One region of the Kitasatospora sp. NA04385 genome, then DNA from elsewhere that is predicted to be linked to it. Evidence: riboswitches for the same ligand, from Rfam matches in the RefSeq annotation. Region 1 holds a riboswitch; the other holds the start of a gene.

Region 1 (5,666 bases):
GCGGTCTCCACCACGTCCGGGTTGCCGCACGGGCAGCGGTGGGCGACGGCGCGCAGCCCGCGCGGGACCCGGCCGAGCTGGGCGGCGATGGCGGCGACGTCGCGGTCGGACACCTCGGGGGCGTCGGACGCGGGAGGGTTCTGGTTGCTCATCGGGAGTCTGTTCGTCAGAGGGGGCGGGGGTCGTTGGGGGGACGCCGGGGCGTCAGGGGGCCGGCTCCGGTGCGGGCGGCGCGGCGGCGTCGGCGGCGTCCACCGAGTCCCAGAGGGCGGCGTACCAGGGCTTGAGCGCCTTCGGGCGGCCGGCCGCGGCGTCGTCCGAGGAGGGCTTCGCGCCGGGCGCGGGCGGCGGGGAGACCGAGACGAACGGGGTCTCGCCGGGCAGCGCGTAGTGCAGTCGCTCCCGGGCCCGGGCCTTGACGTACTCCGGGTCCTGCCAGCGGGCCTTCTCCCGGCGCAGTTCGTCGACCTGCTGGCGGGCGTGCTCGGCCTTGGCCCGCTGGGCGGCGATCTCGCCGCGCTGGGCGATGTACTGCCGGGCCGGGTAGGCGAGTATCGCCACCAGTGAGCACAGCACGAGCACCAGCACGGTGGCCCGGCTGGTGAAGCGCGGTCGCGCCGCCAACCCGGGAATCCTCCACTTGGCCATCTGCTCGCCCCTCCTGCGCATGCCGGTGCCCCGGCCCCACCCTACGCGGTGGGGACCGGGGCACCGGTCACATCAAGCGGTAGTTCAGCCCTGCTGCGCTTACTTGTCCGCGGGGCGGCTGTGCCTACTTGTCCGCGGAGCGGCTGTGCTTACTTGTCCGCAGAGCGGAACCGCGGGAACGCGGAGCGGCCCGCGTACTCGGCGGCGTCGTCGAGGATCTCCTCGATGCGCAGCAGCTGGTTGTACTTGGCGACGCGCTCGGAGCGGGCCGGGGCGCCGGTCTTGATCTGGCCGCAGTTGGTGGCGACGGCGAGGTCGGCGATGGTGACGTCCTCGGTCTCGCCGGAGCGGTGCGACATCATGCAGCGGTAGCCGTTGCGCTGGGCCAGCTCGACGGCGTCCAGGGTCTCGGTCAGCGAGCCGATCTGGTTGACCTTCACCAGCAGCGCGTTGGCGGTGCCGGTCTCGATGCCCTTGCGCAGGCGCTCCGGGTTGGTGACGAACAGGTCGTCGCCGACCAGCTGGACCTTGTCGCCGATCGCGTCGGTGATGGCCTTCCAGCCGTCCCAGTCCGACTCGTCCAGCGGGTCCTCGATGGAGACCAGCGGGTAGTCGGCGACCAGCTCGGCGTAGTACGCGATCAGGTCGGCGGAGGAGAGCGCCTTGCCCTCGAACTGGTAGGCGCCGTCCTCGAAGAACTCGGAGGCGGCGACGTCCAGGGCGAGCGCGACGTCCTTGCCCGGGGTGTAGCCGGCCTTCTTGATCGCCTCGGTGATGAGGTCGAGGGCCTCGCGGTTGGAGTCCAGGTTCGGGGCGAAGCCGCCCTCGTCGCCCAGGCCGGTGGAGAGCCCGCGCTCCTTCAGCACGCCCTTGAGGGTGTGGTAGACCTCGACGCCCCAGCGGACGGCCTCGGAGAAGGACTCCGCGCCGATCGGGGCGATCATGAACTCCTGGATGTCGACGTTGGAGTCCGCGTGCGAGCCGCCGTTGAGGATGTTCATCATCGGGACGGGCAGCACGTGGGCGTTCGGGCCGCCCAGGTAGCGGAACAGCGGCAGGTCGCTGGCCTCGGAGGCGGCGTGCGCCACGGCGAGCGAGACGCCCAGGATGGCGTTGGCGCCGAGCGAGGACTTGTCCGGGGTGGCGTCCAGGTCGAGCATGGCCTGGTCGATCAGGCGCTGCTCGGTGGCGTCGTAGCCGACCAGCTCGGGGCCGATCTGCTCGATCACGGCGAGGACGGCCTTCTCGACGCCCTTGCCGAAGTAGCGGCTCTTGTCGCCGTCACGGAGCTCCAGGGCCTCGAAGGCACCGGTGGAGGCGCCCGACGGGACAGCCGCGCGACCGGTGCTGCCGTCGTCGAGACCGACCTCGACCTCGACCGTGGGGTTGCCGCGGGAGTCGAGGATCTCACGGGCTACGACGACATCAATGGACGGCACGAGGCATCTCCTAGCGGAAGCGGATGTGTGGTCGTTACGACCAGAGCCTAGCCGCACAGCGCCGCGCGGCCACGCCCGGCCGGGCCCCGTCTCACGGTGTGGCCCGGCTACTCATCGGTAGTTCACCTGTTTGACGGCCGCTCCACCGCTCCCGGCGGCGCGAACTGCCGGGCGCGCGCCGGGAGCGGACGGGGAGTCAGGGGACGCGGCCCTCGTCAGGGCGGCGGCGGGGCCTCGTCAGGCCGCCGGCCGTGCGCGTCCCGCATGCCGGAACACCGTCCGGACAGGGGTCGGAGCGGGATCAGAGCGAGAGCACCTGACCGGGCAGGATCAGGTCGGGGTCGGCGCCGATCAGCCCCTGGTTGGCCCGGTAGATCCGCTCCCAGCCGCCGGAGACGTTCTGCGCGGCGGCGATGCCGGAGAGCGTGTCGCCGTCCCGGACGGTGTAGCCGCCGGCGGCCGGGAGCTGCGGGGCGGCGTCGTTCTGCGGGGCGGCCTGGGGTTCGGCGGCGGCCTGGGGTTCGGCGGCGGCCTGGGGCTCGGCGGCGGGCTCGGCCGGCTTCTTCGACGGCGAGCCCTTCGGCTGCTGGGGCGGGCTCGGGCGCTCCTGGGAGCGCGAGGCGGTGTCCTCGGAGGTGTCGGCGGGCGCGCCGCCCTTGGTGAGTCCGGCCCGCTTGGAGCAGACCGGCCAGGCGCCGGGGCCCTGGGAGGCGAGCACCCGCTCGGCCACCGCGATCTGCTGGGAGCGGCTGGCCAGGTCGGCGCGGGCCGCGTACTGGCCGCCGCCGAAGGCGCGCCAGGTGGAGGAGGTGAACTGCAGGCCGCCGTAGAAGCTGTTCCCGGTGTTGATGCTCCAGTTGCCGCCGCTCTCGCACTGGGCCACGCGGTCCCAGGTGTCGGCTGACGCAGCTGCCGCTCCGGTGGCGGCGAGCAGGGGGAGGGCCAGGCCGACCGAGGCCACGCCGGCGGCGGCGATGACCTTCTCGGCCTTGGTACTACGGCGGTGGCGAGGGGTGTTGGCGAACAGCACGGGACATCCTCTCCGCACGCCTGCGAGGTGAGCTGTCGGGTTCGGACCGGGAGGCTGGCCCGGCCGCCGGACGGTTCGGACGCGGTTGCGCCCGCTGCTCGGCGGCTTCACCCCAAGCCGTTGGGACTACGGCGTTCACACTGGTTCCCCCGCTCCTGTCCGGTACCTGGTAGGTGGCCCGAGGACGCGGCGGACAGGACTCGGCGTGCCGCGATCGGGGCCCGCAGCTGCGGGCATGTCGGAGAGTAAGCAAAGCTGACGAGCAATCACAAGCTCATATCACCATGATCACGCCGAAATTACGGATCCCCTTTTCACGTACACGAACGATCCAGGTATGTCCGGATTCGTTCCGAGCAGGAGTGCGACGCGCGCCCCCGCCCCGGCGCGTCGTCGGCCCAGCGGTACGGCGTGTCGCGGGTGTCGAAACGGCGTCAGCGGGGCGTGAAGGAGACCGGGAGGTCGCGCAGACCGCGCATGATCAGCCCGCCCCGCCAGCGCAGCTCGGCCGGATCGGCCGCCGGCCGGAGGTCCGGAAGCCTGGTCAGTAGGCTGCCGATCGCGCTCTGCCCCTCAAGCCGGGCCAGCGGGGCGCCGATGCAGTAGTGGATGCCGTGACCGAAACCCAGGTGCGGGTTGTCCGAGCGGGCCAGGTCGAGCGTGTTCTCGGCGGAGAACCGGGCCGGGTCGCGGTCGGCCGCGGCCAGCACCACCAGCACCGGGTCGCCGACCGGGACGTCCACCCCGCCGATGGTCAGCGGCGCGGTGGCGAACCGCCAGGTCGCCAGCTCCACCGGGCCGTCGTAGCGCAGCAGTTCCTCGACGCCGGTCTCCAGCAGGGCCGTCTCGCCGCGCCCCAGCGACTGCTGGAGCAGCGCGCGCTGGTCCGGGTTGCAAAGTAGGGCATGAAGCCCATTACCAATCAAATTGATCGTGGTTTCGAACCCGGCGAAGAGCAGGATGAAGGCCATCGCCGCGGCCTCGTTCTCGCTCAGGTGCTCGCCGTGGTCGCCGGCCCGGATCAGGCCGGAGATCAGGTCGTCGCCGAGGTCGGCGCGCTTGCGGTGGATCAGGTCGGCCAGGTAGCCGCGGATCTGCTTGACCGCGCGGCCCACGCCTCCCCGCTTGCCGCCGGTGTGGCGGATCATCATGCCCGCCCAGTCGCGCAGGTCGTCCTGGTCCTCGGCGGGGACGCCGAGCAGGTCGCAGATCGCGTAGATGGGGAGCGGGAAGGCGAACTCGTGGATCAGGTCGGCCTCGCCGCGGCCGGCGAAGGAGTCGATCAGCCGGTCGGTGATCTCCCGCACCCGCGGTTCGAACTCGGCCACCCGGCGCGGGGTGAACGCCTTGGAGACCAGCCGGCGCAGCCGGGTGTGGTCGGGCGGGTCGATGTTCAGCAGGTGGGTCATCAGGTCGGCCTGCCGCTCGCCGGGGATGCCGACCCGGCCGCTGCGGTGGGCCTGCTCGCTGTGGTGCGCCGGGTTCTTGGAGAGCCGGGCGTCCGCCAGGGCCTGCCGGGCGTCCGCGTAGCGGGTGACCAGCCAGGCGTCGACCCCGCTCGGCAGGGTAGTGCGGTGCACCGGCGCGTGCTCCCGCAGCCAGGCGTACGCCGGGTAGGGGTCGGCGGCGAACTCCCAGGTGAACAGGGGCGGCTGGGGGGCGTGGGGCTGGTCTGGCATGTCTTGACCGTATCGGGAAGCGCCGTCGCGTGAGTCTGGTCACCTGGTGGGTAATCCCTGTTGCGGAGCGTCGGGGCGAGCCTACGATCCTCCGATAACCACCGTGGGCGGCGTGCGGGCCGACCACGGGTGCGCGCTCTGAAAGGGGAGCAGGCCATGCGAGTAGCCGGTGCAGTGGTGGTCATCGCGGTGCTCGACGGGGGTTCGGGGGCCGACCTGGCCCGCCGGTTCTCCGCCGCCGGCGCCGCCGGCCTGCTGGTCGCGGACCTGCGCCCGGGCGTCGCCGAGGACCTGGCCGCCGAGCTCGACCGTCCCGGCTGCCCGGTGGTCGGCGTCTCCGGCGACATCCACCACCCCGCGGACGTCGCCGCGCTGGTCGCCACCGCCGTCAAGCACCTCGGCCCGATCGACCTGTTCGCGGTGGCGGGCCCGGACGGCGAGCGGATCGTCCAGCTCGCCGACCTGCCCGGCCACCTCGACCCGCTGGCCGAGGTCCTCGCCCTGGTCGGCGAGGCCATCGGCGAGGTCGTCCCGGCCCAGCGCCGCCCGGTCACCGACGTCCCGCTGGCCGGCTGAGGCCGCTCCCCGGGCGACCGCTCCCCCGGGCTACTCCGCCGGCAGCCCCTCCGCCGTCCGGACCGCCGCGCGGTAGCGGCGGGCCGCCGCGCGCAGCGCCGCGTCCACGTCCACGCCCCGGTCGTGCGCCCGCTGCGCGACGGCCAGCAGCAGCTCGCCCGCGGACTGCGCGGTCAGTTCGGCGGGCAGCTCGTACGGCGCGTCCGGCACGCCGGTGAAGTGCGCCCGGCGCACCCGGGAGACCAGTTTGGCCGCGTACGCCAGCGCGGGCAGGCCGGAGGGCACGCCGTCGAG
Region 2 (5,666 bases), 2.2 Mb from region 1:
TCGAACCCGGGTCGGGTTCAGAGTCTCGACGGCGCTCTTCACGGTTGGGTCTCCTAGGGGGCTTGCGGTCAGGGCGATAGGCGGTTGGGGCTGCATTGCTGTCCGTACTACCGCCAGCGGTCCATCCTACCGGTACCACGAAAGCGACTGTGCCCGGCACCGGGGCCGGACCGGGGGCGGCCCCGCACGGGGCCGCACGGGGTGCCGGAACGACAACAGGGCCCCGCCCTCCGACGAGACCCTGCCGCACACGGTCGGGGTGACCGGATTCGAACCGACGGCCTTCCGCTCCCAAAGCGGACGCGCTACCAACCTGCGCCACACCCCGTGGTGCCGAGCAGAAGAGTACACGTCGGCCCGCCCCCGACCGGGGCGATATCGGCGAGCCGACAACGGCGAAGGAGTGTGCAATCCACCGACCCGACCAGGTACGCTGAGCCAGTCCTCACCACCCTCGCGGTGGCGACGGACGCTCCTGTGCGGGTGTAGCTCAATGGTAGAGCCCCAGTCTTCCAAACTGGTCACGCGAGTTCGATTCTCGTCACCCGCTCCACGAGGCCGACGGCCCCGACCGCACCAGCGGCCGGGGCCGTCGCCGTTCCCGCCCCGGAACGGCCCGAAGGCCCCGCGCAGCGGATCGCGGGGCCTTCGGGGGTGGTGCCGGGGATCAGACGTTGACGCCGTGGGCCGCCAGGTAGGCGACCGGGTCGATGTCGGAGCCGTAGTCCGGGGTGGTGCGGATCTCGAAGTGCAGGTGCGGGCCGGTCACGTTGCCGGTGGCACCGGACAGGCCGATCTGCTGGCCCGCGGTCACGGACTGGCCGGCCGAGACGGAGATCGAGGAGAGGTGCGCGTACTGGGCGTACTTGCCGTCGGCGAGCTTGATGACGACCTGGTTGCCGTAGGCGCCGCCGTTGCCGGCCGAGACCACGGTGCCGTTGGCGATCGCCTTGAGGCTGGTGCCGGTGGCGACCGGGAAGTCGATGCCGGTGTGGTAGCCGCTGGACCAGCTGGAGCCCGCCACCTTGTAACCGGTGGTGACGCTGCCCGGCGCGGGGGCGACGTAGCCGGAGGAGGAGCTCGCGGAGGAGCTGCTGCCGCCGGTGGTGGTGGAGGTGGTGGTGGAGGTGGTGGCGGTCGACGACTTCGCGGTCGACGACTTGGCGGTCGAGGACTTCGCGGTCGAGGACTTCGCGCTCGACGACGAGGAGGTCGACTCCTGGGCCTGGGTCTTCTCGGTGCCGGTGCTCGACTTGGCCGAGGTCTTCGGGGCGGCGGCGGGGGCCGCGGCGTCCGAGGAGGTGGTGGCGGAGCCCGTCGCGGCCTTGCCGTTGACGGTCAGCTGCTGGCCCGGGTAGATCAGGTTCGGGTTGCCGCCGATGACCGAGCGGTTGTCCTGGTAGAGCTTCTCCCAGCCGCCGTCGACGTTCTTCGCGTCGGCGATCTTGGAGAGGGTGTCGCCGGCGGCGACCCGGTAGGACTCGGCGGCGGCCGAGGAGGCGGCGCCGTGGTCGGCGACGGGGGTGGCGTCGACCGAGACGCTGGCCCACGAGCGGCCGCCGTCGTGCTGGTCGGTGGTGCCGTGCGCGGAGGCGGCGGTGGCCGGGAGGCCGACCGCGGCGCCGGCGACGCCGACGGCGATGGCGATGCGGGCGACGGTGGCCAGGCGCGGCTTGCGGTGCTTGCCCTGAGCGGACATGAAGCTGTTCCTCTCCGACGCCTACGAGGTGAGCTGTCGGGTTCGGGCGAGAGTTGCCCGGCCGCGTTCTCCGCGGCTTCACCCCGAGCCGTTCCCGTGCGTTCCGGGCCCGGCGTACTACCTGTGGTTCCCCCGCTCCTGCCGTGGCGTGGTGTCTGGTCGGCACCGAACGGCGGCAGGACTAGGCGTTCCGCTCGGTGGCCCACCCGGCCGATGTCCGGGCTGCGGAGGAAGCAAAACCCACGGCTCACGGAGCTGGCAAGCGCCGGTAGGCCCCGTTCCCGGGCTCGGGAGGGGGCTGACGGTCCGCCAGGTCACGCTGTGCCGTCGGGGGGCTGCGGTGCGCGTACGGGATCATGACCGTGCGCCCACGAACCATGTACGGTGGGCGACTTCGGCCACCGTGCGCGTCCGGGCGCCGACCCCGCGTGACGCGGCGGGTGACCCTGGTCACCCGCGGGCAGGACTCTGCGACGGCCGGGGGCGTCTCCCGTCCGTCGGAACGTGCGCTCCGGGGTCGGGCGAGTCAGCCCGCGATGCCGGAGATCGCCTTGGAGACGGACTGGAGGAACTGGGTGATCGGGGATGCCATGTTCGACTGGCTGAGCATGAAGCCGAATAGCGCCGCCATGATCGCGTGACCGGTCTTCAACTGCTTGTTGCGGATGAAGATGGCGACGATGATGCCGAACAGGACCAGGGCGGAGACGGAGAAGGCCACCGGGACTCACTTCCTCGATTCGTGGCGGGGATTCGGGTCGGAACCGGCGACGGCTCCAGGCGGAAACCGGCCCGTGCCCCCCGTGTCCCCACCACTCCATCCGGACTCAGTGTGGTCGCTCGTGCGGAGTGCGTAAAGGACTTGCCCAGTCACCCGGGGCCCCAACCCGGGTGCTGGGGCTGATTTCCGCCGACCGTGACGATAGCGGACGGGTCCTGACGGGCCGTCGGTGGGATGCGGTCCGCCACGGCCGGGGCGGCAAAGCGGCAGGCAGACCGGGCATCCGCCCACCGACCGGGTATGCCAGTGGAATTGGCCGAAGATCAACGCCCTGGTTTGACACTCCGTGGGCACTTCCTGCTCACCCTTCGTGCACTCCCGCCACCGGCGGCGGCCCGGGGCGCGGCGCCCGCGCACGGGCCCCGGCCCGCGGCGCCCGGCGGCGCCCGGTGACGTTCAGCGGCGCCAGACCAGCAGCACCGCGCGGTCGTCGTTGACGTGCTTGGCGACGCTGTCGATCAGCCGGACCGCCGCCCCCGAGCGCCCGGCCACCGGGGTGGTGGCGACCAGCCGGTCGGCCTCGCCCATCAGCCGGTCCATGCCCTCGTCCAAGTCCCGGCCGGGGATCTCCACCATGCCGTCGGTGCACAGCATCAGCACGTCGCCGGGGCCCAAAGTACCGCGCACGCCTTCGAACTTGGCGCCGTCGTAGACACCGAGCAGCGGCCCCTCGGCCTCCTTGACCTCCCAGTGGCCGGCCCCGGCGAGGCGGTGCATGCCGGGGAGGTGGCCGGCCGAGAGGAGCTCGTACTCGCCGGTGTCCAGGTCGAGGACCAGGTGCGCGGCGGTGGCGAAGCCCTCGGCCCAGTCCTGGCGCAGCAGGTAGCCGTTGGCGGCGGGCAGGAAGTCGTGGGCGGGCAGCGAGCCGAGGAGTCCGCCGAAGGCGCCGGAGAGCAGCAGGGCGCGGCTGCCCGCGTCCATGCCCTTGCCGGAGACGTCGGCGAGGACGACTTCGAGCACCCGGCCGCCGGGGCCGGTGCGGGCGGCGACCATGAAGTCGCCGGAGAAGGACTGGCCGCCGGCCGGGCGCAGCGCGGTGTCGGTGTGCCAGCCGTCGGGCAGCCGCGGGACGCGGCCCTGCACCCGGATCCGCTCGCGCAGGTCGAACAGCATGGTGGAGCCGCCGCGCCAGGGCACGCCGATCCGGCGGCGGAACTGGGCGACCAGCAGCCCGGCGACGCCGACCGCGCCGACCACCAGGGCGGCGCCGGGGGTGACGCCGTGGGTGTACGCCTCGGGGCGCTCGCTGGCCACCTGCTCCCCGGTGTGCACCACGGACTCGGTGATCAGGCCGGCGGCCGCGGCGGCGTACAGCAGCACCAGGGTGCCGGGGCGCAGCAGCAGCGCGCCGGCCAGGATCGGCAGGACCAGGGCGGTGGGCGGGGCCCAGTCGGGGACGGCGACGTTGAGCAGCACCAGCAGCGGGACGGCCAGGGCGAGCGCGGCGAACGCCCACCAGTCGGCGCCGTCGCCGCGGAAGTAGTCGACGCCGGTGCGGCGCAGCCTGCGCCGGGCCCGGTACAGCGCCGCGCGCAGCCGGGCCGTCACGGGTTCGCGGGACGGCGGGCCGCCCCGGCCCGTCGCACTGGGACGCGCGCTGCCGGCCATGGGGACCGACCTTATCCACCGCCGGTGCCCGCGTCGACGGGCCGGGTGGCACCGGGTGCAGCGGAGGTGGCACGCCCGGCGGGTTTCGGCCGCCCGGGACACGTCGGGCGCGGGGCGGTTATTCGCTCGCCGGGCCCCGATCCGGCTGGTAGGCAGGCCCCATGACGATTCGACACCCCGAACTGACCGTCCGGCCGCTGCGCGACGAGGAGTGGGAGACCTGGTACCGGAACGTGGAGGTGGCCTTCGGCGGTGGCGAGGAGGCGCCGGAGGCCCGGGAGTTGTGGCGGCGGCTGATCGACGTGGAGCGCACGCTGGTGGCCTGCGCGGCCGGCCGGCCGGTGGGCGGGACGACCTCGTTCGACTTCCGGCTGGTGGTGCCGGGCGGGGCGGTGCTCCCGGCGGCGGGGGTGGCCGCGGTGGGCGTGCTGCCGACCCACCGGCGGCGGGGTGCGCTGAGCGCGCTGATGCGCCGCCAGTTGGACGACGTGCGGGCGGCCGGGGAGCCGCTGGCGGTGCTGACCGCCTCCGAGCCGGTGATCTACGGGCGGTTCGGGTACGGGCCGGCCACCCGGAAGACCGCGGTGTCGATGCTGCGCGGCAGGGTGCGGGTGCGCACCCCGGAGCGGGACGGCGAGGTGGTGCTGCGGCTGGCCGACCCGGTGGCCGAACTGCCGCGCTGCGAGGAGTTGTACGCCGCCCTGGCCGCCGCCCGGCCGGGCACGCTGCTGCGGCGGCCGGGTTGGGAGGAGGTGGCGGTGCTGGACGCGCCGGCCGACCGGGGCGGCTTCTCCCCGCTGCAGTGCGTGCTGGCCGAGGACGCGGCTAGCGGTGAACTGCTGGGCTACGCCCGGTACGCGGTGAAGTCGGAGTGGACCGACCGGGGCGCGGCCGGGGTGGTGCGGGTGCGGGTGGTGCAGGGGGCCGAGCCCTGGGTGGCGGCCCGGCTGTGGGAGTTCCTGCTGGACCTGGACCTGACCGAGCGGGTGGAGGCGCCCAACCTGCCGGTGGACGACGCGCTGCTGCACCTGGTGTCGGACGTCCGGCACCTGGTGCCGCGGATCGTGGACGGGATGTACGTGCGGCTGGTGGACCTGCCGGCCGCGCTGGCGGCGCGCGGCTACCCGGTGGGGGTGGACCTGGTGCTGGAGGTGACCGACGCGTTCTGCCCGTGGAACGCCGGGCGTTGGCGGCTGACGGCGGCGCCGGGCGGCCCGGCCTCCTGCGTGCGGACCGGGGATGCGGCCGAACTGGAGCTGGACGTCCGCGAGTTGGGCTCGGTGTACCTGGGCGGCGGTTCGCTGGCGGCGCTGGCCGCGGCGGGCCTGGTGCGGGAGCTGCGGCCGGGGGCGCTGGAGCCGGCCTCGGCGGCGTTCCGCTCGGGGCTGGAGCCCTGGCTGCCGCACGGCTTCTGACGGCGGCTGCGCGGGGGACGCCCGGGCGGGCGTCCCCCGGCGCGGCTCAGCCCTGCGGGTGGTGGGCCGGGATCGGCGGGAGTTCGCCGGTGGTCTCGTACTCGGACAGCATCTCGATCCGGCGGGTGTGCCGCGGCTCGCCGCTGTAGGGGGTGTTGAGGAA

What was found. Region 1 has a riboswitch for cyclic di-AMP ahead of HUT16_RS39300 (transglycosylase family protein). Riboswitches for the same ligand answer to the same signal wherever they lie in the genome.
Region 2: another riboswitch for cyclic di-AMP. It lies ahead of HUT16_RS11305 (M23 family metallopeptidase); the one in region 1 lies ahead of HUT16_RS39300 (transglycosylase family protein).

Annotation. Positions count from the first base shown of each region.
Region 1 covers NZ_CP054919.1:4,810,123-4,815,788, reverse strand. The annotation lists gene HUT16_RS21585 (DUF501 domain-containing protein) at 1-152, opposite strand, end outside; gene HUT16_RS21580 (septum formation initiator family protein) at 205-648, opposite strand; gene eno (phosphopyruvate hydratase) at 798-2,087, opposite strand; gene HUT16_RS39300 (transglycosylase family protein) at 2,389-3,117, opposite strand; cyclic di-AMP (ydaO/yuaA leader) riboswitch at 3,121-3,319, opposite strand; gene HUT16_RS21565 (cytochrome P450) at 3,552-4,796, opposite strand; gene HUT16_RS39295 (SDR family NAD(P)-dependent oxidoreductase) at 4,953-5,372, shown strand; gene HUT16_RS21555 (MazG family protein) at 5,403-5,666, opposite strand, start outside.
Region 2 covers NZ_CP054919.1:2,591,355-2,597,020, forward strand. The annotation lists gene tig (trigger factor) at 1-42, opposite strand, end outside; tRNA gene HUT16_RS11295 (tRNA-Pro) at 255-328, opposite strand; tRNA gene HUT16_RS11300 (tRNA-Gly) at 480-553, shown strand; gene HUT16_RS11305 (M23 family metallopeptidase) at 668-1,699, opposite strand; cyclic di-AMP (ydaO/yuaA leader) riboswitch at 1,705-1,858, opposite strand; gene HUT16_RS11310 (hypothetical protein) at 2,226-2,420, opposite strand; gene HUT16_RS11315 (PP2C family protein-serine/threonine phosphatase) at 2,877-4,088, opposite strand; gene HUT16_RS11320 (GNAT family N-acetyltransferase) at 4,250-5,503, shown strand; gene HUT16_RS11325 (ribose-5-phosphate isomerase) at 5,550-5,666, opposite strand, start outside.